DNA from 4 places in the Micromonospora sp. WMMD1102 genome. Region 2 is predicted to be linked to each of the others. Evidence: riboswitches for the same ligand, from Rfam matches in the RefSeq annotation. Region 2 holds a riboswitch; each other region holds the start of a gene.
What was found. A riboswitch is a leader RNA that binds a small molecule or an ion and turns the genes downstream of it on or off. The one in region 2 is predicted to bind cyclic di-AMP.

Region 1: it holds a riboswitch for cyclic di-AMP, as region 2 does, so the genes downstream of both, O7626_RS26175 (hypothetical protein) here and O7626_RS30990 (hypothetical protein) in region 2, are expected to answer to the same signal.
Region 3: it holds a riboswitch for cyclic di-AMP, as region 2 does, so the genes downstream of both, O7626_RS10320 (C39 family peptidase) here and O7626_RS30990 (hypothetical protein) in region 2, are expected to answer to the same signal.
Region 4: it holds a riboswitch for cyclic di-AMP, as region 2 does, so the genes downstream of both, O7626_RS34865 (C40 family peptidase) here and O7626_RS30990 (hypothetical protein) in region 2, are expected to answer to the same signal.

Annotation. Positions count from the first base shown of each region.
Region 1 is NZ_JARUBN010000001.1:5,840,747-5,848,843, forward strand. Features, by position in the region: gene O7626_RS26150 (M20/M25/M40 family metallo-hydrolase) at 248-1,252, shown strand; gene O7626_RS26155 (FAD-binding oxidoreductase) at 1,365-2,645, opposite strand; gene O7626_RS26160 (hypothetical protein) at 2,726-3,478, opposite strand; gene O7626_RS26165 (MarR family transcriptional regulator) at 3,468-3,902, opposite strand; gene O7626_RS26170 (O-acetyl-ADP-ribose deacetylase) at 3,978-4,508, opposite strand; gene O7626_RS26175 (hypothetical protein) at 4,633-5,649, opposite strand; cyclic di-AMP (ydaO/yuaA leader) riboswitch at 5,653-5,786, opposite strand; gene O7626_RS26180 (SDR family oxidoreductase) at 6,038-7,081, opposite strand; gene O7626_RS26185 (polysaccharide deacetylase family protein) at 7,423-8,097, shown strand, end outside.
Region 2 is NZ_JARUBN010000001.1:6,861,083-6,869,179, reverse strand. Features, by position in the region: gene O7626_RS31000 (glycoside hydrolase family 65 protein) at 1-74, shown strand, start outside; gene O7626_RS30995 (hypothetical protein) at 237-2,354, shown strand; gene O7626_RS30990 (hypothetical protein) at 2,399-3,427, opposite strand; cyclic di-AMP (ydaO/yuaA leader) riboswitch at 3,430-3,563, opposite strand; gene O7626_RS30985 (DNA alkylation repair protein) at 3,671-4,342, opposite strand; gene O7626_RS30980 (SRPBCC domain-containing protein) at 4,395-5,048, opposite strand; gene O7626_RS30975 (hypothetical protein) at 5,045-5,263, opposite strand; gene O7626_RS30970 (hypothetical protein) at 5,414-5,617, opposite strand; gene O7626_RS30965 (hydrolase) at 5,896-6,546, shown strand; gene O7626_RS30960 (FAD:protein FMN transferase) at 6,649-7,461, opposite strand; gene O7626_RS30955 (FMN-binding protein) at 7,504-8,010, opposite strand; gene O7626_RS30950 (ferredoxin reductase family protein) at 8,049-8,097, opposite strand, start outside.
Region 3 is NZ_JARUBN010000001.1:2,292,707-2,300,803, reverse strand. Features, by position in the region: gene O7626_RS10335 (CDP-glycerol glycerophosphotransferase family protein) at 1-217, shown strand, start outside; gene O7626_RS10330 (GNAT family N-acetyltransferase) at 275-1,072, shown strand; gene O7626_RS10325 (DUF2231 domain-containing protein) at 1,272-1,820, shown strand; gene O7626_RS10320 (C39 family peptidase) at 1,910-2,722, opposite strand; cyclic di-AMP (ydaO/yuaA leader) riboswitch at 3,195-3,335, opposite strand; gene mdlC (benzoylformate decarboxylase) at 3,591-5,192, shown strand; gene O7626_RS10310 (FAD-dependent oxidoreductase) at 5,312-6,913, opposite strand; gene O7626_RS10305 (NADP-dependent oxidoreductase) at 7,026-8,097, opposite strand, start outside.
Region 4 is NZ_JARUBN010000001.1:7,679,825-7,685,744, reverse strand. Features, by position in the region: tRNA gene O7626_RS34885 (tRNA-Gly) at 249-322, opposite strand; gene O7626_RS34880 (zinc metalloprotease) at 535-1,545, shown strand; gene O7626_RS34875 (pyridoxamine 5'-phosphate oxidase family protein) at 1,567-2,148, opposite strand; gene dcd (dCTP deaminase) at 2,249-2,827, shown strand; gene O7626_RS34865 (C40 family peptidase) at 2,947-3,987, opposite strand; cyclic di-AMP (ydaO/yuaA leader) riboswitch at 4,000-4,140, opposite strand; gene O7626_RS34860 (hypothetical protein) at 4,335-4,544, opposite strand; gene O7626_RS34855 (peptidoglycan recognition family protein) at 4,620-5,920, shown strand, end outside.

The sequences.
Region 1 (8,097 bases), 1.0 Mb from region 2:
CCGGCCCTTTCCAGCCGTCCTCGCCGGCCCGGAACGCCCGCCGAGGACGAGGTGAGGGGCCGGTACGACCGGCTGCTCCGCCGAGGTCGACGGCCGACCTCGACGACCGAGGTCCACTGCTCGCTGCGACGGGTTGCGGTGGCCAAGGACCACGACGGGTTGCGGTGGCCGAGGACCACGGCGGGTTGCGGCGGGCAGCCATGATCGCAGGGAGACGGTACCGGCGACGACGCCCACGGAGGCATGGATGGTGCTAACCGCCCAGCCACGGCTGCGTCCCCTGCCGCCCGCCGTGGCCACCCGGTTGGCCACGGTCCGGGCCGGCGTCCAGGAGGGACGGTTGCGCCGGCACGTGGAGCGGTTGGACGCGCCACGCGGTCGCCACCACGCGGCACCGGAAATGTGCCGGGCCGAGTCGTACGTGGCCGGTGAGCTGGAGCGGGCCGGCTGGCGGGTCCGTCGGCAGGAGTTCACCGGGCCGGGCGGTTCGGCCTCCGGGGTCAACCTGCTCGCCGACCCGCCGGCCGAGGACCCCGTCGACCCGCGCCGGCCGACGGTACTGGTCGGCGCGCACCTGGACACCGCGCCGGGCAGTCCGGGCGCCGACGACAACGCCTCCGGGGTGGCCTGCCTGCTGGAACTCGCCCGGATACTGCCGGAGTTCGGGCTGGCCCGACCCGTCCGGCTGGCCGTCTTCGACCAGGAGGAGACGGGACTGCACGGATCCCGGGCCCTCGCCGGCGAGTTGGGTACGCTCGGTCGCCCCGCCGCCGTGGTGGTCTTCGAGTGCATCGGGTTCTACTCGGCCCTGCCCGGCTCCCAGGTGCTGCCGTCCGGTGCCGGGCTGCTCTACCCCGGGCAGCGCCGCCGGATCCGGCAACGTGGCTGGCGTGGCGACTGGACGCTTGTGGCGTACCGGCAGTCGGCGGGTCGGCTGGCCCGGCTGTTCGGCGAGTGCCTGACCCACCTGGCCGGCCCCGGTGCGGCGCTGCTGGCCCGGGACGCGCTCGACCTCCGCCTCGCCGGCCCGCTGCTGCGCCGGTACGTGCCGGCGACCGAGCACTTCGCCCGCAGCGACCACCAGCCGTTCTGGGACGTCGGCGTGCCCGCGATCCAGGTCACCGACACCGCCGACTTCCGTAACCCGCATTACCACCAGCCGGGCGACACGCCGGAGACCCTGGACTACCACCGGATCGGCGACATCGCCGCCGCCACCGCCGTGAGCCTGGCCCACCTCGGGATCAGGTGAGCAGACCGGACCAGGCCGTCGGCCGGTGGCTCGGGCTGGCCGCCGGTCCCGACGGCACGGTCCCGATGGCACGACTCCGACGGCACGGTCCGGCCGGCGATCGGACCCACGGCTAGCGGAAGGAGAACTCCTCGAAGTGGATGCGGGCGGCCGGTACGCCGTGCTGCCGGAGTCCACGTTCGAAGGTCCTGATCATCGGCACCGGCCCGCACATGAAGACGTCGGCGACCGCGACGGCGGCGCCGTGCTCGGCGACGAGCCGGGCAACCGTGAGCGAACCCGCCTCGGCCGAGACGTTCAGGTGTATCCGCAGGCCCGGGTTGCGAGCCGCCACCTCCCGCACCTCGTCCCAGAACAGCACCTCTGCCGGCTGGCGGACCGTGTAGTAGAGGTCGATCCGCCGGTCGTCCAGCTGGTCCAGGTCACGCAGCCAGCTCAGGAACGGGGTGATGCCGATGCCCCCGGCGATCCAGATCTGCCGCGGACCGCCCCGACGGTAGTCGAGCATGCCGTAGCTGCCCTCGACCGTCGCCCGGTGGCCGGTCTCGACCCGCTCGTGCAGCCGGGCGGTGTAGTCGCCGACCGCCTTGACGGTCAGCCGGAGCCGTTCCTCGGCCGGCGCGCTGCTGACGGTGAACGGGTGCGGCTCCCGCAGGCCGGAGCGGCGGATCTGTAGGAAGACGAACTGCCCGGAGGTGAAGGCCAGCCGGCGGGCCCGGTGCGGGCGGAGCGAGATTTCCAGGGTACGGGGGTTGAGCCGGCGCACCTCGTCGACGACGTAGCGGTAGCGGGGTCGGACGAGTCGTGCCAGGAGCACCGTGTAGAGGTACGCGACGACCCCGACCACGTACGCCGCGAGGAGCAGGGTGAACGGCACGGGGCTGGTCACCACGACCTGGTCGACCAGGAGCGCGTGCGCGAGACTGATCGCGAAGAACAGCCCGACCAGCCAGTGGGAGTGTCGCCAACTCCGGTAATTCAACGTGACGATTCGACGGGCCAGCGGCAGGCGTGGGCCCACGCTCAGCAGCACCAGCACGGAGATCCCGGCGAAGGCGATCAGGCCGGACGGTGTGCCGCCCGGTGAGTCGAGCAGCCACGGTACGACCGTGACGTGCGCGACCAGCAGCACGAAGCCGGCAACCGCCGCCCGGCGGTGGGCCCGGTACATCCGGTCCAGGCCACCGAAGAAGGGTTCGATCCAGCTGGCCCGGGTGGCCAGCACCAGCGCGACGGCGAAGAGCAGGACGGCGGTGGACGCGGCGAACTCGGCGACCGCCTGCCGGAGGAAGTTGGGGCGGCCGTCGTCGGCGGGCCAGAACAGCGCCCAGGCGACCACGTTCACCACCACGATTCCGACCACGGCCACCGCACCGACGCGTGTTCGTCGCACACCGCCTCCGATCGGAGAACCGCATCCTATCGGCCGCCGTCACCCGTTCGGCCCCGGACGAGGCAACCGGACGACCCGCGCTACGACGGTTGTCCGTGCTCGGCGTGCGGTCCGTGGTCGGTGACCTGGGCGTCGAACCAGGCGTGCAGGGCGCGCAGCAGCGCCGGTTCGGCCGTCCGGTAGTCCAGCCGTGCCCCGGCGGGCAGTTCGGAATAGTCGATCAGGATCTGGCCGGCGCCGGCCCGCAGCTCCGCCAACCCGGGCATCTGCGCACCGTGGATCCGGGCCGGGTCGGTGAAGTCGCCACGGCGGAACCGCTCGGCTTCCGCCCGCAGGTGTTCGCGGACGAGATCCACCTGCCGCTGCCGCACCGGCTCGTCCGCCGTTACCGTCTGGTGGCCGCCGTCGGCGGTCGCTGTGAAGCGGTGGGTGGTGCGGTCCAGGTCGAACGGCATGACCTCGCGACCGCGTTCGGCGACCTCCGCCTGCCGTCGGGTGTCCGCGGTAACGGCCTCGTCTCGCCCCGCTTCGACGGTGATGAGCACGGCAGCGCTCACTAGGACGACGACGGCGGCGAGCCCGGCCGCGACCAGGAGACGGCGATGACCTGGCCGGTACGACGCCCAGAGCCGTTCCCCGGCCATCGACCTGGCACTGGTCGCCGACCTGGCACCGGTCGTCGAACCGCCTACGGTCGTCGAACCGCCTGCGGTTCTCGAACTGCCTGCGGTCGTCGAACTGCCTCCGGTCGCCGGGTTGTCGTCGGAGCACTCCGACGAGCAGGTCGCACCGGCCGCCGGCTCGTCATCGGTCATCGGCTTGTCACTGGTCATCGGCGGCCTCCGCCAGTCGTCGCACGGCGGCCAGGATCGCCGGCCGTTCGTCGGGTGGGATCCGGTCGAGCAACGCGGCGAACCGGGCCTCCCTGGCTGCGGCGAGCCGGTCGGCCGCGCGGCGGCCCTGCCCGGTGAGGGTGAGCCAGACGCCCCGGCCGTCGCCGGCCGCATCCGCCCGCTCCACCCAGCCGCGACCGGTGAGCTGGCCGACCAGCCGGCTCACCGTGCTCTTCTCCAGCCGCAGCCGGCGGGCCAGCTCGACCTGACGCAGTCCGCCCTCCCGGTCGATCTCGGCGAGGGCGTGCGCCTCGGAGACGGACATCGCCTGACCGCACGGGGTCTGCTCGGGCCGGTGCAGCCCGAAGGCCCGGACGAACTGGCTGACGGCGTCCCGCATGGCGCGCGCCTCGTCGGCACTCATAGTTGCACGCTACAACCAACTCGGTGCAAGATACAACCAGTTGACCGCCATCATCACATCGTCAGTGCTGACCCGTCACCCGGCCGAGGCAGATGGCCCGTCAGCGTGGTCGACAGCTGCCCGGAGCAGCGTGGCGGTCTCCTCGTCGAAGGCGACCAGGCGGATCGACTCGACCGCCGACGGTGTGCGGCGCAGCGTCCGCACCGCTGTCTCGGCCGCCCGGTCGGCAGGAAAACCGTAGACCCCGGTGGCGATGGCCGGAAAGGCCACGCTGCGCGCGCCCACCTCGTCGGCGACCGCCAGGCAGCGGCGGTAACAGGAGGCCAGCACCTCGGCCTCGTCGTACCCGCCGCCTTCCCAGACCGGGCCGACGGTGTGGATGACGTACCGGACGGGCGGGTCGAGGTCGAACGCGGGCGTCGCCACCGCCTCCCCGGGCGGGCAGGGGGCGATCGCCGCACCCGCCTCGGCCAGCCGGGGCCCGGCCGCCCGGTGGATGGCACCGTCCACACCGCCGCCACCCAGCAGCGACTCGTTGGCGGCGGTGACGATCGCGTCCACGTGCTGCCGGGTGATGTCGCCCCGGACGACCTCGATGACTGCCATCGGCCGATGATGCCAGCCCGCCGGCCGGCCCGCCGCGCGACGCGACGGGCACGCCGCCGACTGAACGCGGCCGCCCCGCCACCTGCACGGGCAGGTGGCGGGGCGGCCGGGTGTCGGGCCGAGGCTAGAGCATCGAGACGTGTACGTGGTCGGTGTGGTCGCTGGGACCGCTGTAGGAACTCCAGCCCTCGTCCGGGAACCAGATCTCCTTGTACCAGATCACGTAGAGGATGCCGAGCCGGTCGGCGTTGCGGATCAGGAACGCGGCCAGGTCGTTGCCGTACTTCATCTGGTCGTCGTTGGCGGCCCGGCTGAACCCGGAGCTGCGCAGCGACCAGTCGCAGGCCCGGCCCTTCGGGTGCTCGAACGGCCCGCCGGGCCGGAAGCAGCCGACGAACCGCTTGAAGCCCGCCCGGCGCACCTCGTTGTACATGTGCAGCGTCCGGGCCGTGATGCAGCCGCTGGTGGTCGGGTCCTTCTTGTTGCAGGGCAGCCCCGGGAAGCCGTCCGCCATCCCCGGCCCCGGCCGGGCGACCGGCGATGTGGCCGACACCAGACCCTTGTCGGGCCGCGAGTTGCCACCCACCAGGGAGAGCGCCTTCTTCGCGTCCGACTGCTGCTTCTTGATGATCTTCTCTTGGGCGGCCTGCTTGGCGACCTCCTCGTCGATCGCCTTCTTGGCCGCGCCGACCTCGTCCCGCGCCTGGTTGAGCGCCCGGAGCTTGCCGTTGTTGAACAGGTTCAGCTCGTTGAGCGCCGACATCCGCTGCATGAAGCCGCCATTGGAGGGGTCGGTCGAGTTGTTGGACAGCAGCATCGAGATGGCACTGAGCTTGCCGCTGCGGTAGGACTCGGCCGCGATCTCGCTTGCCTCCGGGGCGAGCGCCGCCAGCTTGGCCTCGGCGTCCTTCAGCTGCTTGCCGAGCGCCTGCTGCCGCCGCTGCGACTTGGTGCGCTCGGCCTTCGCCTCGGCGAGCCGCTTGCCGGCGCTGGCGAGGACGTCCCCGAGCAGCGGCGAGTCGGCTTCCTCCTGTGGGGCCGGCTTCGGCGCGGCCGACGCCTCGGACGGAACCGCGACCAGAGCTGCGGCGGTGAGCAGTGCCAGGGCAGTCGCCAGCCTTCGGCGTAGGGGTGCCCTCACATGTATCCCTTCCGTCGGCCGCCGACCGGGTTAGCTGACGGGTTCGGGATGGAAGTGGTCCCTACCGCTTTCGCGGATTCACCCCAGGGGAACGTGGGGCCCCGGCTCGCCGTGTGGCGATTAGGCGGCGATCAGCGCCGGCACCACACGGTATCCGGCTATGAACGGCAGACAGCATACCCGGTTTCACTTCCGGAATGGCAAGACCTGTTCCCGGCTAAAAGCGTTGCCAGGCAACGACTATCAGTAATCACGGCGCGTCGTACGCATCGAAGGGCATGCTTTGCCCGCCATTATCCACCAGCTGCTGTCGGCTATTCACCATCCGCATTGCCAACGGCCTGACGTGCGGAAACATGTCCAGGTTGGTCGGTGGGTGATTCTTCGACTACCGGCGGCGCCACGGCGTTGTGCCGAAGAGCACACCGGCGACCGCACCGGCGGAGAGCACACCGGCCGTCACCACGCCCCGGTGCTGGGACAGCCAGAGTTGCGGACTCCGGGTCCGGTACGGCGTGTCGAACTCCCCGTGCGCGCCCCGGTCCACCCCGTCACCGTCGTCCACCGGATGCCAGAGGTTCGCCCGGCGGTCCGGCGGGGCCGGCCGCGCCGTCTGCTGTCCGGAGTACCCGGTCCGGGCCAGATAGCGGTCGAGCAGGCCGGGCAGGCAGCGGTTGCCGATGATGGTGCCGACCGTCGACGCGCCCACCCAGTACTCCCGGCGGTCCGGCCGGTCGGCCGCGTGCACGATCGCCCGGGCCGCCAGTTCGGGCTGGTAGATCGGCGGTACGGGTCGGGCACGGTTGCGCAGCCGGGACAGCACCCAGTCGAACTGCGGGGTGTTCAGCGCCGGCAGGTGCACCATGGTGACCCGGACCGGGCTGCGGTCGTGCAGCAGTTCACAGCGGAGCGACTCGGTGAAGCCGACGATGGCGTGCTTCGCACCGCAGTACGCGGACTGTAGCGGGATCGACCGGTACGCCAGCGCCGATCCGACCTGCACGATCGTGCCGGCGCCCCGGGGCAGCATCCGGTCCAGCGCGGCCAGGGTGCCGTGGACGTACCCGAGATAGCAGACCTCGGTCACCCGCCGGAACTCCTCGGGTGCGATCTGGTGCAGCGGCGCGAAGACCGAGACGATGGCGTTGTTGACCCAGAGGTCGATCGGGCCGAGTTCGCCGGTCGCCCGATCCGCCGCCGCCGCCACCTGCCGGTGGTCCGCAACGTCCGTCTCGATCGGCAGCGGTACGCCGCCGGCCGCCCGGACGTCCTCGGCCGCCCCCCGCAGGCCGGCACCGCCCCTGGCCAGCAGGGCGATCCGCATCCCCCGCCGGGCCAGCAGCCGGGCCGTCGCCCGGCCCACCCCGGCACTCGCCCCGGTGATCACCGCCACCCGGGCCGCGGGTCGGCCGCGCACCCCTCGACCGCGCATCCCGCCCCCGTCCAGACCCGGTCCTGCCTGCCGCGCGGCGGCTACCCGAGGGGCGGCCCGGCAAACGGTCCGACACGGGCCAGGGCGATCCGGCGCGGTTCGGCACGGTCCGACACGGGCCGGCACGGGCCGGCACGGGCCAGCGCGGTTCGGCACGGGCCAGCGCGGTTCGGCACGGGCCAGCGCGGTTCGGCACGGGCCAGCGCGATCCGGCGCGGCCGGCACGGAGCGCGGGAGACCGGAGCAACCAGGCCGGACCACCCGTCCGGGTGAGGATGAAGCCGGGGCGCGCGGGTAACCGCGTCCGCGAAGGTGCGGCGGATTCCGCGAAGGTGCGGCGGGTGGAGGAACGAGTGCGCGGACGCGCGGTACCGGCGACGACGACCGTCGGTGCCGCGCTGGCCGCCCAGGTGGTGCCGGCCCTGACGGTACTGCCGGGGATACGGCTGCGGTTCTTTCCCCGGCTGAGCGGGCGCGGCTCTCCGGGGCACGTCGCGCTGACCTTCGACGACGGCCCCGACCCGGCTTCCACCCCGCTCTTCGTCGAGGCGCTGGCCGCGCACCGGACCCGCGCCACGTTCTTCCTGCTCGGATCGATGCTGGCCCGCGCGCCCGCGCTCGGCCTGGACCTCGCCGCCGCCGGGCACGAGGTGGCGGTGCACGGCTGGGCGCACCAGAACCTGCTGCTGCGCGGCCCGCACGCCACCTACCGCGACCTGGCCCGGACCCGGGAGCTGATCGGCGCGGTGACCGGTCGGGTGCCCCGGTTCTTCCGACCGCCCTACGGGGTACTCAGCGCCGCCGCCCTGGTGGCCGCGCGCCGGCTGGACCTGACGCCGGTGCTCTGGACCTGCTGGGGGCGGGACTGGACCCGGACGGCCACCCGCGCCTCGGTACTCGACACGCTGCGCGACGGGCTGGCCGGCGGCGGCACGGTGCTACTGCACGACTCGGACTGCACCTCCGCACCGGGCGCCTGGCGGGCAAGTCTGGCCGCCCTGCCGTACCTGTTGGAG
Region 2 (8,097 bases):
CGACCGGTCCGCAGCCGGCCCAGCCCGCCGGTCGGGCCCCGGTCCGGCGCGCTCCGGAGGGCGAGCCGAGCTGACCGTCCTATCCCGACGGTCCGCCTGGCCGGAGGTCTTGGCCGCCGCGCCAGACATCGGCGTCCGAATGAGGACTGTCGAGTGATATATCTACATGGCAAAATCCTGTGACTCTGCATTTTGACGGAGGGTAACGGGGGTTTGCTGTGGGTCACGTCGATGCCATGCGTCCGAAATCCTTCCACCGCACCGGCTGGGCGGCGCTCGCCGCGACACTGGCGGTACTCTCCGCCGGTCTTGCCGCGCCCGCGGCGGCCCAGGCCACGACGCCCACGCCAGGGGCCGCGGCCTCCCCGACCGCGTCCGCTGCCGCGCCATCGCCGGTCGCGGCCACGCCGACTCCGGTCGCGGTCACGCCGGCCAAGGCGGCGCCGAAGGCCGGCGCCGAGCCGTGCGGCGGGTCGTTGCCCTTCGGGCAGATCGTCACCTGCCCGTCGATCAGCGGCGACGAGCGGCACCTCTACACCGTGACGACGCAGCGCAACGGTGACGTCCTCTACGCGACCTTCCACGAGGGCGACGGCGAACCGGTGCACGCCGCCGTCACGGCGCCCGACGGTACCCACGCCTGCTATCTGTGGTCCTCCTCGCAGTGCCAGCTGGGCGCGGTCGGCACCTACACGATCACCGTGACGGTCGACTGGGGCGGCACCAACGACTACACCGTGGCCGTCGACTCGCTGAAGACGCCGTCCTCCTGCACCCAGTTGCCCAACGCCTTCTTCTCGTTCGCGTCACCCGGCATCACTGCCACGTTGCCGAACGGTTCGGCGGGGCACTGCTACCGGTTCAACCAACCGGTCGGCAGCGTCTTGCAGCTGCGGGCGCTCGGACACAGCGTGCGCGGCGCGATACTCGATGCCAACTCGCAGCCGGTCTGTCCGATCGCCGATACGACGGAGTGCCGGCTCGACAGCGCGGGCCCCTACCGCTTCTTCCTCACCCAGCTCTACGGTGCCGAGGCCACGTACACGCTGCGGATGTCCCGGCTGTCCCAGTCGGCCGGATGCCCGCTGCTCCGGCCCGCCGCGTTCGGCGATCCGGGCGACAACACCGGTACCGGCATCGTGCGGTTCGACGGAGACCTCGCCTGCCACAAGATCCGTACCAGCGCGGCCGGCCCGGTCCTGGTGCGGATCGCCGACAGCCAGCTCCTCTGGTGGGACCTCTACGACGACGCCGGAGCAAAGATCTGCGACCAGTACTCGCAGAGCCGCGCATGTGCGCTGCCGACGGTCGGTGACTACACGCTGGTCGTGCGTAGCCAGACCTGGGACGAGAAGTCCTACCAGGTGGCGGTGACCGCGCTGATCCGCAACGCGGGCTGCGCGCCGGCGACCGGAACGGAGTGGACCGGCCCGACCCTCTCGGTACGGCAACTGTCGCCGGTGGGTACCCAGTGCCAGCCGTTCCGGGGCCGTGCCGGTGACCGGATCCTGACCTTCGTGGCGCCGACCGTCTACAACGAGGTGTCCGCCTGGATCGTCGACAGCACCGGGACCGGGACGACGGTCTGCCCCGGTTGGCCGTACTGCCAGTTCCCCGCCGCCGGCCGGTACACCCTGGTGGTCGGCTCCTCGCCGGGATCGATCGTCGACAACGACGTCAGTTACGCGGTTTCGTTCCTCCCGGTCGCCCCGTCCGGCTGCGCCACGGCCGGTGACGACGGCACGGTCCAGCATGGACAGTTCGGCGTGGTGGGCGAGGTCGACTGCTTCGAACTGCCCAGCGCCGCCGGCTCCAAGGTGGTACGGCTGACCCCGGGCGACGCGGCCGGGGTGGCGAACCCCCAACTGACGGTGTTCGACGCCACGGGTGGCTACGTCTGTGACGCCTTCCAGCTCTACCAGTACTCCTGCGAGCTCACCGGCACCGCGCCGTTCTTCGTGGTGGCCGACAACCAGGCGAGCGGGGAGCCGACCGGTGACTACCAGCTCGCCTTCCGGCGGGTGGCCGCCCCGCCGTCCTGCCCGGTCCTGACCCGCGACCCGGCGGGCCTGACGGTCACCAGTGGCAGCGAGCGGTTCGGGTTCTGCTTCACGGTGCCGGCCGACCAGCACGCGGTGCGCGAGGCGTTCCGCTACCAGCGCATCTCGGGGACCGGCGACGCGACGATCTCGATCTTCGACGAGAGCGGGATCCGGCACTGCTACACCCTCAGCCCGTCGGCCGACCGCACCCTCACCTGCACGCTGCCGGACGGCCTGCTGACGGTGCTGCTGGAGACCGATGCGGTCGATGCCACCTACCAGGTGACCCATCGCGACGCCAGCACACCGTGACAACCTGGCCGGGGCTTGTCTCCCGGGGCTGTTCTCCCGGGGCGTCAGACCAGCGACAGGTGCACGTGGTTGGTGTGGTCGCTGGACGGGTCGCCGCGCGCCCCGCCGTACGACTTCCAGCCGGTGGTCGGTAACCAGATCTGCCGGTACCAGATCACGTAGAGCACGCCGATCCGGTCGGCGTTGCGGACGAAGAACGCGGCGAGATTGTTGCCGTAGGTGCGGTCGGCTCCGCTGGCGGCGCCACGGAACCCGCCCGGCTCGGCGGAGAAGTCGCAGGCCCGCCCCTTCGGGTGCTCGTACGGGCCGCCGGAGCGGTAGCAGCCGGCGAACCTGGTGAAGCCGGCCTGGCGCGCCTCGGCGAAGGCGTGCAGGGTTCGCGGCGTGACGCAGCCGGTGGTGGTCGGGTCGGGCCGGCTGCACGACTGCGGCGGCCAGGAGCCGTCGCCGGCCCGTGGCGCCGGCCGGGCCAGCGGCGAGCTGGCGTTGACGAATCCTCCGGTGGAGGCCCCGCCGACCTGGGCCAGGGCCCGCTCGGCGGCCTGCTTCTGCCGCAGCATGATGGCGAGCTGCCGGCGCTCCTCGACGACCTGGGCGTCCAGCGCCCGCTTCGCCCGGGTGGCCCGCTCCCGAGCCTCGCCGAGCGCGCGCAGCGCGTCGTCGTCCTGCAGCGCCACCGCCTCCAGCCGACGGGCGCGCTCCAGCAGCTCGTCGGCCGAGCTGCTGTGCAGGAGGGCCAGCACCGGGCCGATCCGACCCGTCCGGTACGCCGTCCGGGCCACCTCCTCGACCCGGGGGCGCAGCTCCGCGATCCGTGCCTCCACCCGGCGCAGCTCGGCGGCGATCTTCGCCTGCCGGGCCTTGGCGTTGGCCAGCGCGTTCTTCGCCTGTAGGTAGCCTCGGCCGGTGGATTCGAGCACGTCGCGTAAGAGTGGTGTGTCGCCCTCGTCGCCGAGTGCGGCGGGGCTGTTCGCCTCCGCGACGTCCGGCCGGAGCGCCGCCCCGGTGAGCGCGCCGAACGTGGCGATCAGGGCCAGGGCCAGCGGCAGCCGCCGGCGGGTGGATCCCGTCATGCATGTCCCTCCGTCGCCCGCCTACCGGGTTAGCTGACGGGTTCGGGACGGAACAAGCCCCTACCGCGGTTGCGGACTCACCCCACCTACCTGGGTCCCCGGCTCACCCTGACGGGTGACTCGGCGGCGGTCACGCCGGCGCGGAGGGGTGCGCCACCGGGCGGAACCGGAGTCAGACTACCTGGTCAACCGGGTCGATTCATGGATTCGGCGGAGTCCGGCGTGGAATTTGTGCCCCCCGGGTCAGCCGCCCCGCTGCCGGCGCACCATCTCCCCGATCCAGACGGGCGCGTACGGGGACGTGCAGCCGGGCGACGTCGGGTAGTCCTTGAGCACCTGTAGGCGCTCGCCGATGTCGATCGCCCGGGCGCGGTGTCCGGGGTGGTCGATGCCGATCTGGGCCAAGCAGCTGTTCATCGCCCACTGGAGACGATCCGGGGCGTCCCTCATCTCCGCCTCGATGGTGTCGAGCAGTCCGCGCAGGTCGAGCCCCTCCGGCTTCTTCGCCACCCGCTCGCTGGTCAGGGCCCAACCGGCGCTGGCGACCACCGGATCCGGGTCGGCGAACCAGGTCAGCCGCAGCTCCTCGGCGTGCGGGTTCTTCTTCACCACGTAGTTGACCAGCCAGTCGTGCACCTTGGGCGTGCGCGCCTGCCGCAGCATGGTGTCGAGTTCGGCACGGTCGAACGCCTTCGGGCGGCAGATCAGCAGCGCCAGCAGCCTGGCCGCGGTGTCCTCCGTCCGCCAGAGCTGGCGGGCGAGGTCCTGCTGCGTCTTCAGCTGCTTGGCCAGCGCGCGCAGCTGGCCGAGGTTCACCCCGTGGTCGTCACCGTGTCTCTCGTTCGCCTCGCGCATCTTCGGGTCGTCCAACGCGGCCAGCTCGGCCATCACCTCGGGCACTCCCGGCTCGGTCATCGGCACCTCCTGATTGTGCTGTGCTCATTCGCCCACCGGGCGACGGGGGCCGTCAGCCGGCGCTGTCGGTCTCGGGGACGAAGTGCTGCGTCGCGAACGCGACGGCGGTGGCGACGTCGTCGTCACTCGTCCCCCAGGCGACCTGGACCGCCCGTCCCCAGGCGTGGCAGCCGCGGGTGGCGAAGTCCCTTGCCTCGGGGGTGTGCTGCCAGCTGGCGGGATCGAATTCGACGTCGCGCAGGAAGAGGTCGAGGCCGAGCAGCGCGAGGTCCCAACCGACGCCGATGCCGATCGTGCCGCCCGGACCGTAGGTGTTGACGAGTTCGTCGACGATCTGGGCCGGTGAGGCGTGTTCCAGCTCGAAGAGGGTCCGGCCGTCCTCGCCGGGTGACAGTCGTACCTCCACCTCGGTCGGCATGCCCTCGCCGAAGAGCCAGGTGACCTTGAGCAGCCGGGGTTCCTCGCAGCGCAGGATCTCGCCACCGGCGTTCTCCTTGAGCTGGAACCTGCCGCCGACCCGGAGGTTGCCCTCGACCACGCCGAGCCATCGGCCGAGCCGCTCCGGGTCGGTGCAGGCGTGCCAGACGTCCTCGACCGGGGCGTCGTAGCTCCGGCGGAGCAGCACCGACCGCCCCGGTCCGCCGGTGACCGCCTGGTTGCCTATCTCCCGCTGGGTGGCGTTGATCTGGTTGACGATGTCGATCACGGGTTCTCCTCGTTGACGGGCTGGTCCGGTGTTCCGGCGGTGTCCGCGCCGGTGACGTGCTGTTCGGGGCGTTCGCCTTCACGGCGGGCGAGTTCGCCGGCCAGCGCGTCGAGGCGCTGGCTCCAGAACAGCCGGAGGCGTTCCAGCCAGCTGCCGATCTCCCGGCTGACCGCTGTCGGCCCGCCCCGGCGCGCGGGGGTGTCGAACGTGTGCACCCGGGAACTATGTCAGCTATAACTTAATTAAGTCAACACTGATATTGCTGCAAAAAGATCCTTGGAGACTCATGGTCGAGACTGACCACGGGTCTCCAAGGATCTGACAGCGGATCGTCGATCGGTTCGTGCCGGGCTGCCGTCGCCCGGTCAGTGGTCGCGCGGATCCTCCGAGTACCGCTCGCCGCTGGACGGCATGCCTACCGCGTCGCGCGGCGGCATCCGGCGCGGGTCGTCGAGCGACCTCGCCTTGGCCGCCTCGTCCGCCCATTCGCTCCGGTCGGGGGCCTGCTGCCCCGCGTCGTCGGTCCGGGCCGAGCTGGACTTCGCCTTGCCGGATTTGTGGCGGGCCATAGCGCCCCTTCCGTTCCTCCGCCGGTCGGCACGGCGGCCGGCCGGCGTCTAGTCGGATGCTGCGGTGGCCTTCCCCGGTCAGGCAGCCGCAAACCCCGTTCCGGGGCGGCCGGGTGGTTGACCCGGGCACCGGCGGGTAAGCCGGACGAAACCGCCGGCTGAGACCGGACCGAAACCGCCGGCTGAAACCGGACCGGAGGCGCCGGGTGGGACCGACGGAGCGGCGGGTCGGTGGTACGCGGCCGAACGCGCCCGGCGACAGGCAGGAGAGGCAGCCGATGGACGGAACCACCGAGACCACCATTCCGGCCGGGGAGGTACGCCTCGTCGGCGACCTGGTCGTCCCCGCCGACGCGCGCGGGATCGTCCTGTTCGCACACGGCAGCGGCAGCTCCCGGCACAGCCCGCGCAACCGGATGGTGGCCGAGGCGCTCAACCGCAGCGGCCTGGCCACCGTACTCGTCGACCTGCTGACCCGGGACGAGGAGGCGCTCGACGACCGGACCGGGGAACTGCGCTTCGACATCGGCCTGCTCACCGACCGACTCGTCGGCGTCGTCGACTGGCTGTCGACAGCGCAACCGGCCGGCCGGCTGCCGATCGGGCTCTTCGGGGCGAGTACCGGAGCCGCCGCCGCGCTCCGCGCCGCCGCGCAGCGCCCCGACCAGGTGTACGCGGTCGTCTCCCGGGGCGGGCGCCCGGACTTGGCCGGCGCCGACCTGCCCCGGGTACGCGCCGGAACCCTGCTGCTGGTCGGCGGCCTGGACGACGAGGTACTGCGGCTCAACGACCTGGCGCTTGGCGACCTCGACGCCGGTGCGCGACTGCGGGTGGTGCCCGGTGCCAGCCACCTCTTCGAGGAACCCGGCACCCTGGACCAGGTGGCCCGGGAGGCGGCGGAGTGGTTCGTCGGCCGACTGCCCGGCTGACCCCGCTCCCGCCGGCTCCTCCCCGCCGGTTCCGTTCCGGCAGCTCCGCCCTCGGCAGCTCCGCCGGCCGTCAGCTCCGCCGGCCGTCAGCTCCGCCGGCCGTCAGCTCCGCCGGCCGTCGGCCCAGCCGTGGGCGGGCTGGCCGGTGACATCGGAGTGCGCCGGTGACGGCGGCCCCGGCGCGTCCGGGTCGAGCGGCAGCACCGGGAAGCCGTCGGTGCGGTAGCAGAGTTCCTCGGAGGTGACGATGCCGACCTCGTACTCCGGCAGATCGGCCAGCCAGCGCAGCCCGGCCTGCCCCATCGCCACCCCGGCGGTGGCGTACGCGTCGGTGCGGCCGAGATCCGTGCCGACCACGGTGACCGAGGTCAGCTCGGTGGCCGGAGCACCCCGGTACGGGTCGACCACGTGGAAGCCCCGCTCGTACGTCCCGGAGGTGGCGATCGCGAAGTCGTTCCCGCCGAGTACCCAGCAGATCTGGTCCGCCTGCCACGGGTGCCGGATGCCGATCCGCCACGGCTCACCCGGACGCGGGCCGCCCCGGGCCCGGATGTCCCCGCCCGCGTTGATCCAGTGCGACCGGCAGCCGGCCGCCAGCAGCCGGTCCGACGCCACCTGCACCGACCAGCCCTTCACATAGCCGGACGGGTCGAACCGGCCGGTGGCGTACGCGTCGAAGTAGCCGTCGGTCTCCCGCCACAGGTCGGCGCAGGCCTCGACCACCAGCCGCAGGTCGGCCGAACAGTCCTGGATGGACAGCTCGCCCCGGTGGAAGCGGTTGACCTCGCTGTGCTCCTTGTAGGTGCTGAACCGCTCGTCCACCTCGCGGAACCAGTCGAACGTCTGCTCGGCGAGCGCCGCAAGGCGCCGGGGCGGCAGCGGGTCGGTGAGCTGCACGCTTATCGGCGTACCCATGATCTGCTCGACCCGACGCAGCCCGGCGGTACCCATCGCCGCTCAGGCCTTCGCCTTGTCGAGCGCGGACTGCAACGACGCCTTGTAGGCCGCACTGGTCAGACTCGCCCCGGAGACCGTGTTCACCTTGCTGGCACTGGTGGCCGCGAGCGCCTGCTGGCGCAGCTTCGGGATCGCGCCCTGGTTGATGCTGGCGCTGGTCGGGTCCTCGTCCGGATAGCTGGCGTCGGCGTCGGTGACCTTGCCACCGGCGACCGTGATGGTCACCTTGATCGCACCGTAGTCGTAGTTGGCGGTCGCCCCCGCGTAGGTGCCGTCCTTCAGGCCGCCCGCCGGAGCCTTCGCCGGGGGCTTCTTGGCCGGCGGCGCGGTGGTCTTCTTCGCGCCCGGCGTGCTGCCGGCCGGTGGCGCGGCGGCGGCCCCGCCGTCGGTCTCCTCCTCCAGCGCCACCTGGTCGCCGGGGGCTTCGGTCGAGGTGCCGAGCTTGGCGCCGATCAGCAGGCTGGCGCCGATGGCGGTACCGAGGACGGCGAAGGCGGCACGACGCACGGGAGTTACCTCCGTAGGGGGTGGGGGTGTGCGGGGGGTCAGAATTCGAACGGGTCGAGGTGGATCTGCCGGCGCGGCACCCGGAGC
Region 3 (8,097 bases), 4.6 Mb from region 2:
ACTGGACTCGGAGCTGTCCAACCTGGACGACGTGCTGGACCGGCTGCTGGAGAGCGATCCACTGGCCGAGACCCGGTGGCGGACCCGGACCCGCTATCTCGGCGACTTCCCGGAGCAGCACTACGCCGACGGGTTCCTCGACGAGGCCCGCCGGCAGGTGGCCGGGGCCGGTACGCCTCCGCCGGTACCGGCACCCCGCCCCGCCCCGGTCCACTGAGCGCACGCCCGTTGCGCCGAGGGTGCTCGTGGGCTGTGCCATGATGCCCCGGTGACGATGATCAGGACCAGCCGCGACCGTAACGAGCTGGCCGACCTGCTGCGCCGCGACCCGCACCTGCACGCGTACGAACTCGGCGACCTCGACGACTTCTACTGGCCGTACACCAACTGGTACCGGTGCGGCGACGCCGTGGCGCTGCTCTACCACGGTGCGCCCAGGCCGGTGCTGCTGGCGCTGCACCGCTCCCCGGCGGTGCTGGCCGAACTGCTCACCGGCCTCCTCCCGCTGCTGCCCCGGCACTTCGAGGCACACCTGTCCCCCGGCGGCGTGGAGGTGCTGGCCCGGGACTACCCGGTCCGGACGCGCGGGGCGCACCTGAAGATGGCGCTCACCGACCCCGACCGGCTGGCCCGGGTGGCGCCGGCCGGCGAGGTGCTGACCGAGGCGGACGTCGCGGAGCTGACCGCTTTCTACCAGGCGGCCTATCCGGGCAACTGGTTCGACCCGCGGATGGTCGAGACCGGTCACTACGTCGGGCTGCGCCGGGACGGTGGGCTGGTCGCCGTCGCCGGGGTGCACGTCTGGTCGCCGCGCTACCGGGTGAGCGCGCTGGGCAACGTGACGACCGCTCCGGCGTACCGGGGGCAGGGGCTGGGCAGCACCGTGGTGGCGACGCTCTGCCGGCGGCTGCTGGAGACCGTCGACACGGTGGCGCTGAACGTCGCGGCGGAGAACACCGCCGCGTACAAGCTCTACGACCGGCTCGGCTTCACCCCGGTCGCCGAGTACACCGAGTACGTCGTCGGCGAGGAACCGGCGCCCGCGGCCGTACCGGACGACGATCCACAGTGAACCTGAGCTGGTCCAGGCCGCCGGTCGGACTCCGCCGGCCCTTGTCAAGGATCAGCGCCACGGGCACCATGTCAACGGTCCGCACGCCTGCCCAGGCTGCCGGAGCTTTCCGCCCCACCGGCCCGTACGCCGGTCGTCCCACCCTGTCTTTCGCCGATCCGATCTGTCGTCGATCCGATCTGTCGCCGAGGAGGCGCCGGTGCTCGAGGAGTTCATGGGCATTCCCGCCCACCCCTTCCTGGTCCATGCCGCAGTGGTCTTCGTGCCACTGCTCGCGCTGGCCGCGGTCGGGTACGCGTTCCTTCCGTTCGTCCGCCCGCACCTGCGCTGGGTGCTGGGGCTGCTCGCCGTCGCCACCCCGGTCGCGGCGCTGATGGCCAAGCTCTCCGGTGACCGATTCCTCGCCCGCCTGGAATCACGTAACCGGGTCAGCCCGGAGTACGTCCCCCGGCTGGCGGAGCACCAGGATCTCGGCACCAACACCCTGTACGCGACCATCGCGCTCGGGGTGCTGACCCTGGCCCTGGTCCTCCTCGTCAAGCCCCGCACCGCCGCCGTACGGCCCGCCGCCAGCGTCGAGGGGGACGGCACGGAGGGCGCGGCTGCCGGAGGTGCGCCGGCCGCCAAGGAGTCGCCGGTGCTCAGCCTGGTCTTCGGGGTGCTCTCCCTGGCGGCGGCCGGGATCACCCTGTACTTCGTGTTCCGTACCGGCGACACCGGCGCCCAGGCGGTGTGGCAGGGCCAGTGACCTCGTGAGGTGTAAGGAAGGGCCCCCTCCTATACAAAATGCGATAGGAGGGGGCCCTTCCTTACACCCGTTCGGGAGGTCGGGTCGGCTCAGGACGAGTAGCCCCGGGTGGCCGCCCAGTTCGCCAGGTCGATGGTGCTCATCCAGTAGTTGCTGTCCTCGCCCGGGATGGCCGGGTCGGCAATCTTCACCGTACGGCCGTCGTCGCGGTAGCCGACCACCGTCAGGTAGTGCCCGCCGGGGTAGCTGTGCCAACCGCCGTCCAGGTCGGTGGCCGAGCCGGCGATGTTCATCACCACGGCGTATCCGCTGGTGACGGCGTGCACGACGTCCGCCTGGAGCCGGTCCATCTGGGCCGGGGTGGCCGCGCCGCCGGGGATGGCCGTGGTGCGGTAGAAGTCGGTACCGATGATCTTGTTGAGTACCCGGGTGGTGTCCTGGGCCGAGTTCGTGCCGCTCGTCGTGGTGCCGAGGTCGGCGGCTACTGAGTCCTGGCTCGGCTGCTTGTCCCGGACGGTGAGCGCGATCCGGGTGGCGGCCGGGCCGCAGTACCAACCGTTGATCTGGGTCTGGAAATCGTAGTCCAGCAGCTTGGCCGCGGGCGGCGCCGGCCGCTTGCTCGGGGTGCTGGTCGGGGCCGCCTTGGCCGCCTTGCTGGCCGGCGCCGTGGTCGGTGCCTCGGTCGCCGGGGCGGTGGTCTGCGGCGCCGTCGTCCGCGGCGCGGTGGTGGCGGCCGCTCCGGCCTGACCCGCGGCGGGGGCGCCGACTTCGGCGACGGCGACGGTCGAGCCGGTCTCCGGGGCCTCCGGCGAGCCGGTCGAGGCCAGCACGACCCCGGTCGAGGCGGCGGCGGCGAGCACCGCGGCCGAGGCGAGCGCGAGCCGGTTCCGGCGGCCCGACATGGCGGTCCTGAACCGCCCGTTAATTGCGTGCTTCAACGTTGTCCTCCAGGGGAATGCGTGTCACCACTACCGGGGGACGGGATGGTGACGCGACGTTTCTTATCGCTGCCGGAATGTGCCGGAGAATCGCGCGGAATGGCACCGGAAAGGCGCGCGCCGATGAACCTGGCGAAGACGGACCGGCGATGCGCCCACGGGTGCGGAGCACCGCTGTCGGCGTACCGGTGGAATCAGCGCCACCACGATCCGTCGTCGCCGGCCTGCGGCGGTACCGGGACCCGCCGGCGAGCCGGCCGGCGCGCCCCGCGCATCGACGACCTCCGCGGCACAGCCCGCTATCGGATCAGGATCGGGTCCCGGCCGGGGACCGGGTGGTCCGGTACGGCGGTCGCGGCGGCCGGGAGTGGCGCCACGATGCAGCGAGGAAACTGGGGGGACGGGCCGGAGCCCGGGTGATGCGGCACGAAACAACTACTCCTTCCGACACCGCCTACCGGGTTAGCTGACGGATTCGGGCGGGAAGGCCGCCCTACCCCGGGCCGCAGCCCGAGGATTCACCCCAGATAACTGTGGGTCCCCGGCTCGTTACACAACGACTCAGCGGGTCCGCTCCGGTGTCACCAGGCGGTGACCAAGGGGCCGGTAGCGGACTTGCCGACATTACTGTCCGCGTTCGGCCGTTGCCAAGCCCAGTGAGCAGCGAAAACAGTGACCAGGACCGCGATTGGGGGCTCCGGCGGCCATCCGAGGGTCACGGACGGTGGAGCAGATAAACCGGCATGATCATGTACGGGTGAGGTATGACGGAAATGACCGGCTTAGCCCGGTCGTCTGGGCATGGGACGAGGACACCAGGAGGCTCCTTTCGATGACAACGGTGCACGAAGCGACCTACGACCTGCTCCGTTCCCTCGGCCTGACCACCCTGTTCGGCAACCCCGGTTCCACCGAGGAGCCATTTCTGAAGAACTTTCCGGCCGACTTCGCGTACGTGCTGGCCCTACAGGAGGCGTCGGCCGTCGCGATGGCGGACGGCTACGCCCAGTCCAGCGGCCGCCCGGTGCACGTCAACCTGCACACCGCGCCCGGCACCGGGAACGCGATGGGCAGCCTCGTCACCGCCTGGCACAACAAGACGCCCATGATCGTTACCGCCGGCCAGCAGACCCGGACGATGAGCCTCTCCGAGCCGATGCTGACCAACGTGCGCCCGACCCAGCTTCCCGAGCCGTACGTCAAGTGGAGTCACGAGCCGATGCGCGCCCAGGACATCCCGGAGGCGTTCATGCGGGCGCTGGCCACCGCGGTCCAGCCGCCGGCCGGGCCGGTCTACCTCTCCCTACCGCTGGACGACTGGGACGAACCGGCCAGCGGCACCGCCCAGGTACGCCGGGTGAGCACCCGGGTCGCACCCGATCCGGCGGAACTGGACCGCTTCGCCGAGATCCTGGCGGCCAGTCGGCAGCCCATGCTGGTGATCGGCGCCGGGGTCGACCGGGCCGGCGGCTGGGCCGAGGCGGTCGCCCTCGCCGAACGGAGCCGGGCACCGGTCTGGCAGCCGCCGTTCGCCGACCGGGTCGGCTTCCCCCAGCACCATCCCCAGTTCCAGGGACTGCTGCCACCGGCGATCGGGCCGCTGGCCGAGAAACTGGTCGGGTACGACACCGTACTGGTGATCGGTGCCCCGGTGTTCCGTTACTACCCGTACGTCCCGGGTCGGCGGGGCTACCTGCCGGACGGGACCCGGCTGCTGCACGTCACCGACGATCCTGCCGAGGCGGCCCGGGCACCGGTCGGGGACAGCCTGGTCGGTGACGTGACGCTGGCCTGCGCCGGGCTGGCCGAGCGGCTGCCGCCGACGGACCGACCGCTGCCGCCGCACCGGCCCGCCCCACCGGACGCGGCAGGCGACACCCCACTCTCCCCGGACGCGCTCTTCGGGGCGCTCGCCGCCGAGTGGCCCTCCGACGGGATCGTCGTGCCCGAGTCCCCCTCCAACCTCAGCGTGCTGCACCGGCAACTGACCATCACCCGGCCGGGCTCGTACTACAAGATGGCCAGCGGTGGCCTCGGCTTCGCGCTGCCGGCGGCCGTCGGCATCGCGCTCGCCCAGCGGGACACCCGGCAGCACCGGCCGGTGGTGGCGGTGATCGGGGACGGCTCGTTCCAGTACTCGCCACAGGCGCTCTGGACCGCCGCCCAGCACCGGCTACCGGTCGTCTTCGTGGTGCCGGTCAACCAGGAGTACGGCGTACTGAAAGCCTTCGCCGAGTTGGAGGAGACGCCGGGGGTGCCCGGCCTGGAACTGCCCGGCCTGGACATCCCCGGCATCGCCCGGGGCTACGGCTGCACGGCGCACCAGGTGGAGTCGGTGGACGAGTTCCGGGCGGCGTTCCGGGCGGCGCTCGGCACGGAAGGTCCGACCGTGCTCGCCGTGCCGATCACCCGGGACGTCGCACCACTGCTCTGAATCCGCCGCCCGGAACACTCCCGGTGCAGCCGGGCCGGGGACCTCGGCCCGCGGCCGTCAGGTGGTCCGGGAAGGGCGGTCCCGGGCCGCCGTCACCCGCTGGTCCGGTAACGGCGGTCTCAGGACGTCATCACCCGCTGGTGCAGCGCGGTGACCGCCGAGCGGGCCGAGACGAACGATCCGTGCTGCCAGGCCACCTCGTGGCTGAGCCAGTCACCGGCGAAGTAGACCCGGCCGGCCGGGCGGAGCAGCAGGTCGTAGCCGGCGGTGCCGTGCGGCGGCGACGTCCAGGCACCCTCCAGGAAGCGGGTCCGGTCCCAGGCGTGCGAGTACGCCGTGGCCAGCTCCGAGCGGTACTTCTCGCCGTGGATCTTCACCCCCTGCATGACCGCCCGCTCCTGCCGTTGCGCCGGAGTCAGCGCACTGTACGCCCGCGCGTTCGCCCCGGTGTTGTAGTAGCCGACGATCAGGCCCCGCCGGCCGTGGAAGCCGTACGACGGGTACCAGATGTGCGCCAGGTCCAGGTCGGTCTCGGTGATGCCGCCGTAGATGCGCTGGTCCGACTCCCACCACCGGCTGCGGTACTCCAGCCCGATCTTGCCGGACGCGGCGGCCGGGAAGCCGCCGAGCGCCGCCGTCACGTCGGTGCCGAGGTTGTGCGGCACCCGGGCCATCAGCTGCGGCGGCAGCGTCGCCACGCAGAAGTCGGCCCGGAGCAGGCGTTCCCGGCCACCCTTGCGGTAGGTCACCTCGACCCGGCCACCCCGGTCGGTCACCCCGGTCACCTCGGCGCCGAGCTGGATCCGGTGCATGCCGACCGCCTTCGCCAGGGCCCGGGGGATCTGGTCCATCCCGCCCACCGGCTGGAACATCAACATCGCCTGGTCGTAGCCCATCTCGAAGGCGAAGTACCGGCCGACGTTGCTGGCGAAGACATCCGCCAGCGGCGGCGGGGCGCCCAGCGGTGTGCCACTGTCGTTGCCCGCCCCGGGATAACTGGCGTACCCCCGCCGGCCGGTGCCGGTGTACGCCCATCCGTCGGTACGCCCGCCGATCGCGCCGAAGCTCTGTAGGAAGGAGAGCAGCCGCTGCTTGTCCTCGGCGGTCAGCCGGTCGTCCAGCGCCCCCTGGTCGGTCGCCTTGGCCAGCAGTTCGGAGACGTAGCCGTAGACGTCGGCCCGGGCGGTGCGGTAACGGACCGGGGCGGTCATCCCGGCCGAGGCGTTGTAGATCCAGGCGTCCGCGTTGGCGTTCGTAAAGACCTCCACCGGTACGCCCAGTTCGCGGCAGTAGTCCATGGTGACCATCCACTGCGCGATCCGGCCCGGCCCGGCGTTGAAGTAGACGCCGTCGGAGAAGCCGGCCCGCTGGGTCTGCCCGTCGAGGTCGGTTTCCACGTCGCCGCCCCGGATGGTCAGGTTCCGGCCGCCGGGGCGGGAGCGCGCCTCCAGCACCGTGCAGTCGTACCCGGCCTTGCCCAGCTCGTAGGCGACGGCCAGGCCGGCGACGCCGCCGCCGAGCACCACCACCCGGGCGCCTGAGCGGCCGGTCAGGTGGAAGTCGGACCGGTTCGGTGCCCGGAACGGCGGTGCCGCCGACACGGCGGTCGGGGCGAGCCCGAGCGCGCCCATCGTGGCGAGCATCGCGCCCGCCCCGCCGCTGACCCCGACCGCCCGGAGAAAGCCCCGGCGGCTGACCGAGGACTGGTCGTGCTGGTTCATACCGTCTCCTCACAGGACCCGTGGGACGCCGAGTCTGTAAGGAGTGTGTTTCCGCGACGAAACGGAGAAGATTGCCGATCTGTTTCCGGCCTGGTGCCCCGGTCCTCGTCCGCTAATCGGCGTCGGCGGCGAGCCGGACGAGCATCTTTCCGACGTTGCCACCCCGGAGCATCTCCAGGAAGGCGCCCGGAGCCGCCTCGATCCCCTCCCGGACCGTGTTCGCGGTGCGCAGCGAGCCGTCGGCCAGCCAACCGGCGGCCAGTGGCAGGTAGTCGGCGAGCCGGTCCAGGTGGTCGGTCACCAGCATGCCCCGCAGGCTGAGCCGCTTGGTGAGCGCCAGCACCAGGTTCGTCGGGCCGGGCACCGGTGCGGTCGCGTTGTAGAGGCTGATCGCACCGACCAGCGCCACCCGGCCGCCGATGTGCAGCGCGTCCAGCGCCGCCGCCAGGTGGTCGGTGCCGACGTTGTCCAGGTAGACGTCGATTCCCTCGGGCGCCGCCGTCGCCAGCTGCGCGCGGACCGAACCGGCCCGGTAGTCGATCGCGGCGTCGTAGCCGAACTCCTCGACCAGCCGCCGCGCCTTCTCCGGCCCACCGGCCGAGCCGATCACCCGGGCCGCCCCGAGCCGGCGGGCGAACTGCCCGGCCAGCGAGCCGACCGCACCGGCGGCGGCGGAGACGAACACCACGTCGCCGGGACGGACCGGGGCGGTGTCGGTGAGCGCCACGTACGCGGTCAGCCCGGGTAGCCCGAGCACCCCGAGGTACGCCTCGGCGGGCGCGACCGAGGTGTCGAGCACGGTCGCGGCGGTGGCGTCGAGCACGGCGTACTCGCGCCAGCCGAGGGTGTGCGACACCGTCGCCCCGACCGGTACCGCCGCGGCCTCCGAGGCGACCACCTCACCGATCGCGGCACCGTCCAGGGCGGCTCCGACCCGGAACGGCGGCATGTACGACTTCCGGTCGTCCATCCGCGCCCGCATGTAGGGGTCGACCGACATCCAGGTGTTCCGCACCAGGATTTGCCCCGGTCCCGGCGTGGGCACGGTGGTGCTGACCAGTTCGAAGTTCTCCGGGCCGGGTTCGCCGTGCGGCCGGACCGCCAACCGGACCTCCCGGCTGGTCAGCCCCGCACCGCCGGTTTCGGCACCGTCCTGGCGCGCGCCGGCGCTGGCTTCGATCGAC
Region 4 (5,920 bases), 820 kb from region 2:
AGGCCGCCGGTTTCTTCAACATGGGCTCCTTCGGCGGCGCCTTGAGCAAGACGCGCCTGTTGGCCCGTTGCCCGGCGCGAGCACAGCGGGAATGGCTTCTACTACTCGGAGCAAGCTCAGACGGAGCAAGGTCAAGCCGGAAGGCGACTGAATCCGGAGGGGCACGCAGGGGGCACGTCACCCGGATAGAGATCAGAAACGGCGAAGGCCCAGCGTCAGGAATGTCCTCTGACCTGGGCCTTCGTTGTTGGAGCGGGTGACGGGAATCGAACCCGCACTGTCAGCTTGGGAAGCTGATGTTCTGCCATTGAACTACACCCGCGAGCGGACCCCACTGTACCCGGTCGGATCCGATCATGCACTCACCTACCCCCGAGCCCCACCCCGACCCCACCGCCACCTGCTCGAACAGGTCACGAACCACGCCGTGCCGCCTCGTTTGCAACAGAGACCGAGCCAGGTAACGTCCGCCCCACCTGCAACTATGGCTCTGTGTCATCACAGAACCACTATCCGAAAGTAAAGGGTGTGGCGATGGTGTTCCGTGGACTGCGCTGGTCGTCGCGTTCGACCGGCATGACGAGTGTGTTTCTCGTCCTGCTGCTCGGACCCGGTCCGGTGGTGGCGGCACCTCCGGATCCGGCCAGGGAATCCGGCGCACCCGCCTGCACCGAGACCGCCACAGGGCACCCGCACACCGCGAGCCCGCACGGCAGCAACCCGAGTGCCAAGGCCAAACCTGGTGCGCCGTACGCGGTCGAGCCGAACGAGCTGACGTCGGCCGAGGCGGCCGAGCGGGACCGGGCGGTCGACGCGGCGTACGCGCAACGGGTCGGGGTGGCGCCGTTCGGCGTACCGGGGAAGCTGACGATCACGATCGACGTGGTGTTCCACGTGATAAGCGAACGGCGGACCCGGGCCGCCGGGGACGTCCCGCTTTCCCTGATCCAGGCTCAGATCAGGGTGCTGAACGAGTCGTTCGGCGGGCGTACCGGCGGGGCCTGGACACCCTTCCGCTTCCGGTTGAAGAAGGTGAACCGGGTGACCAGACCCGCCTGGTATCCGATCGCGCCGGAGAGCCCGACGGAGACCCAGATGAAGCGGGCGCTGCGGGTCGGTGGCAAGGACACACTGAACATCTACACCGGGCTGCTGGAGGAGAAGCTGCTCGGCTGGGCCACCTTCCCGGAGCGCAAGCTCGACCCGTACGACGGGGTGGTGGTGCTGGCCGAGTCACTGCCGGGTGGGACGGCCGCGCCGTACAACGCCGGTGACACGGCCACGCACGAGGTCGGGCACTGGCTGAATCTCTACCACACCTTCCAGGAGGGCTGCGACGGCCAGGGCGATCAGGTCCTCGACACGCCTGCCGAGGCGGAGCCGGCCTTCGGCTGCCCGGAGCGGCGGGACACCTGCACGGCGAAGCCGGGCACCGACCCGATCCACAACTTCATGGACTACTCGGTCGACGCCTGCATGTACGAGTTCACGTACGGTCAGGCGTTCCGGATGCTCAAGGCGTGGAAGGCGTTCCGCGAGCCGTAGGCGTGCGTGCGTGCCGGCAGCTCAGGGCGTCGGGACGGGCTCCTCTTCCACCGCCCGGCGCCGGCCGCGCCGCCTCGACCCGGTGGTGGCACCGACCGGTGTGCCCGGTGCGCCCGGTGCGGCGCCGGCCGGGTCGAGCCAGACCTGCACGGCCGGTCGTTCGGACCGGTCTCCGGCCGCGAGCGGGGTGGCGCCGTTGCTGCCGTGCCGGGCCACCATCGCGACGTCGACGGTGAACTCGAAGAGCCGCCAGTCGACCTGCGGGGCGGCCCGCAGGTTGCCGGCGAGCTGGTCCACCCGGGCCTGGTCGGTCACCGGCCGGGCCCGACCCGCGACGTACGCCTCGTCGTCGCTGTCCTCGGGCGGGAACGAGTGCAGCGCGTATCGGCCGTCGCGTTCGAGGTCACGCCGCTTCGGAGAGTCGACGACGAAACAGAAGAGTCCCTCGTCGGTGATGACCGGGGACACCGGGTGCACCCGCGGCCCACCGTCGGCGCGCACGGTCGCCAGGTAGCCGAGACCCGGACCGTACTGCTGGATGAGGACGCGGATCGCGTCGGCGAGTCGTGGCTCGTCAGAGGCGAATTCGGACCAGGATGCCATGCCCACATTCTATCGAACACCTGTTCGATCACCTACCCCGATCCCACCCATCGGCGAGGTCGCGGCCGGTCACCGTCACGCCACTCGCTAAGGTGATCCGGTGCTGCTCTCCGACCACGACCTAGTGATCGAGATCAAGGCGGGCACCCTCGCGCTGGAGCCGTTCGAGCCCGCGCTGGTGCAGCCGTCGAGCATCGACGTACGCCTGGACCGGCTCTTCCGGGTCTTCAACAACCACCTCTACACGCACATCGACCCGGCGATCCAGCAGGACGAGCTGACCTCGCTGGTCGACGTGCCGGACGGCGAGCCGTTCGTGCTGCACCCGGGTGAGTTCGTGCTCGCCTCCACGCTGGAGGTGATCTCCCTCGGCGACCAGCTCGCCGGCCGGCTGGAGGGCAAGTCGAGCCTGGGCCGGCTCGGCCTGCTCACCCACTCCACCGCCGGCTTCATCGACCCCGGCTTCTCCGGCCACGTGACGCTGGAACTGTCGAACGTGGCCAACCTGCCGATCCGGCTCTGGCCCGGGATGAAGATCGGGCAGCTCTGCATCTTCCGGCTCTCGTCGCCGTCGGCCCACCCGTACGGATCGGCCGTCTACGGCTCGCGCTACCAGGGACAGCGCGGGCCGACTCCGAGCCGTTCCTGGCAGAACTGGCGCACCTGGCCCACCCGCTGAGGCACGGCGCCACCCCGTCGGCCGAACGGCAGAACCCCCGCCGCACCTGCGCGACGGGGGTTCTGCGTTGACTCGGTCGACTCGGAGACCGTCGACCCGGGGACCTCAACCCGGAGATTTCAGCCCGGTCTGCCGAAGCTGTGGATCTCGCCGTCGTCCATCCGCTTCATCTTGACCGGTTCGCCGGCCCGGGAGGCGTGCACGATCCAACCGTTGCCGACGAACATGCCGACGTGGCTGAGGTCGGCATAGTAGAAGACCAGGTCACCAGGGCGCAGCTCGGAGCGGCTGATCTGCTTCGTCTGTCCGCGCTGGGCGCGGGCGTTGTGCGGCAGCGAGACGCCACCCTTGGCCCAGGCGGCCAGGGTCAGGCCGGAGCAGTCGTACGAGCCGGGGCCTTCGGCACCCCACTTGTACGGCTTGCCGATCTGCGCGCACGCGAACTTGACCGCCTGGCCGGACGGGCCGCCGGGGTAGGTCGCCGGGCAGGGCGCGGGCCGCAGCGGGCCGGCGGAGCCGTTCCCGTACGCCTGGATCCGCAGCTTCTGTAGCCGCTCGACCTCGGCGTCGATCTCCTTCTTCTTCGCCGCCAGTTCCGCCTCGGTCTTGGTCAGCTGGGTGACCAGCCGGTCCAGCGGAGCCTTCTGGGCGGCGTACTTCTCCTTGAGGTCGACGACCTCCTGCACCTCGCGCTGCTGCTGGCGCGCGAACTGGTCGAGCACCGAGAGCTGGCCGACCAGCGCGGTCGGCGACTTCGAGGTGAGCAGGGCGTTGACCGCCGAGGCCTTGTCACCCTTGTACGCCTGCACGGCGAAGTCGCTCACCCGGTTCATCGCGGCGTCGATCTGCGACTGCAGCGGGGCGATCTTCTTCTGCAGGGTGGCGGCCTGCTTCTTCTTCGCCGCCAGGTCCTGCCGGGTGGCGTTGTGCTTCTCGACGACCGGCTCCAGCTTGCGCCAGGCGGTGTCGATCTGCTGCTCGATCTCGGCCACCGACGGCTCGGCCAGTGCCGGCGTCGTGCCGGTGAACAGCACGACGGCGCTGGCGAGGGCGGTGAGGGCGATGACGAGGATGGACCTTCGAGGGCGCGGTTTCGCGTTCCCGGCGTCGGCGGCTGCCGACGGGAGGGAGGGCGACCGCGGCGGGGCAGGGGAAGCCACCGGGGTCCGTACTCCTTCTTCCGTAGCCCGCCTACCGGGTTAGCTGACGGGTTCGGGCGGAAAGAGTGTCGCCCTACCGCAGAAGGCGCGGATTCACCCCAGGATGCTCGGGTCCCCGGTTCGCTCTGTGTGACGATTCGGCGGTGTCGAGACGTCGCCGCCCGGCTAGGCGGCCTGCCGTCGGCTCGACGGTCCCCAACCTTAGAGAAGGGTGTTATCCAAACGCAACCCCGTGATCTGAGTCGATTCGTTGTGTATCGGGGCGGTCACGGACGGCGCGAACCGACGCTCGGCGGAGTCGACCCACGAGGACCGGCTCGGACACGCTCGGTATAGGTGAAAGTTTTCTACATGGCGACGAGCTTGTTTGGCAGGTATTGACCGCAGCGGTGTCCCGGGTGGAGGGTGATCGGCAGGCCCACCCCGGCCCCTGGAGGTTCGATGCTTCCCACGACAACGCCGCTGAGCAGGAAAATCGCGATCGGCACCGCCCTGCTCGGCGCTGCGGCACTGCTGCCGGCCAGCCCCGCGCTCGCCGCGCCGCCGTCGACCGACACCCGGCAATCCGAGTACGCCGACACCCGGCAGTCCGAGTACGCCGCCGCGGCGACCCGGCGGCCTGGTACGGCGCGGTGGCCCGGTACGCCGGCAGCGACCGCGCGGACGCCGCCGCCGCCTTCGCTGACGAGGTGTACCGGACCCTCGCCGAGGGTGCCAGCCGGACCACCGACGACGGGCACCGGATCACCCTCCCCGGCCACCCCGGGATCGTCCCGCAGCGGCACTGGCTGGACCGGCTCGGCCTGCCCGGCCGACCCCGCCCGGACGGGCTGGAGTGCCCGCGCGACATCTCCTGCGAGTGGATCCCCGCCCCCTACCAGGCGTTCGGCGAGGGCGACTACGGCAACCACGACCTCTCCGACCGGCCCGCCCGGCAGAAGGTCGAGTACATCGTCATCCACGACACCGAGGGCAGCTACGACACCACGCTGCGGCTGGTCCAGGACCCGACCTACGTGAGCTGGCACTACACGCTCCGCTCCGCCGACGGGCACATCGCGCAGCACGTGAAGGGCAGGGACGTGGCCTGGCACGCCGGCAACTGGTACGTCAACGCCAAGGCGATCGGCCTGGAACACGAGGGCTTCGCCGCACAGGGCACCTGGTACACCGAGGCGATGTACCGGACCTCGGCCAAACTGGTCCGCTACCTCGCCGACCGGTACGACATCCCGCTCGACCGCGACCACGTCATCGGGCACGACAACGTCCCCGGGATCCTGCCGGCGAACGTGCGCGGCATGCACTGGGAACCCGGGCCGTACTGGGACTGGTCGCACTACTTCGACCTGCTCAGGGCGCCGTTCCGGGGCGTCGGCGCACCGGCCGCCGGACTGGTCACCATCGACCCGGACTTCGCCACCAACCGGCCGGCGTTCACCGGCTGCACGGCGGCCGGGGTGCCGTGCCCGGCGCGCGGGTCGTCGTCGGTGGTGCTGCGCACCGCACCGACCGCCGACGCGCCGCTGGTGAACGACCTCGGGCTGCGCCCGGACGGCACCCCGAACACGATGCACATCTCCGACCACGGGGCGCGGGCGTCGGCCGGACAGACGTACGCGCTCGCCGGCCGGCAGGGCGACTGGACCGCGATCTGGTATCTCGGGCAGAAGGCGTGGTTCCACAACCCGAGGTCGAAGCCGACCGCGAAGTGGACGGTGGGCCTGGTCGCGACGCCGAAGCCGGGCCGGGCGACGATTCCGGTGTACGGCCGGGCGTACCCGGAGGCGGACGCCTATCCGGCCGGCGTACCGGTGCAGCCGGTCACCCCGTTGCAGTACACCCTCGCCGCCGGGCAGCGGTACGCCGTCGGGAACGTGCTGCCCGGCGAGTACTACCGGGCCACCACCTTCGACGGCTCGTCACCCGGGGA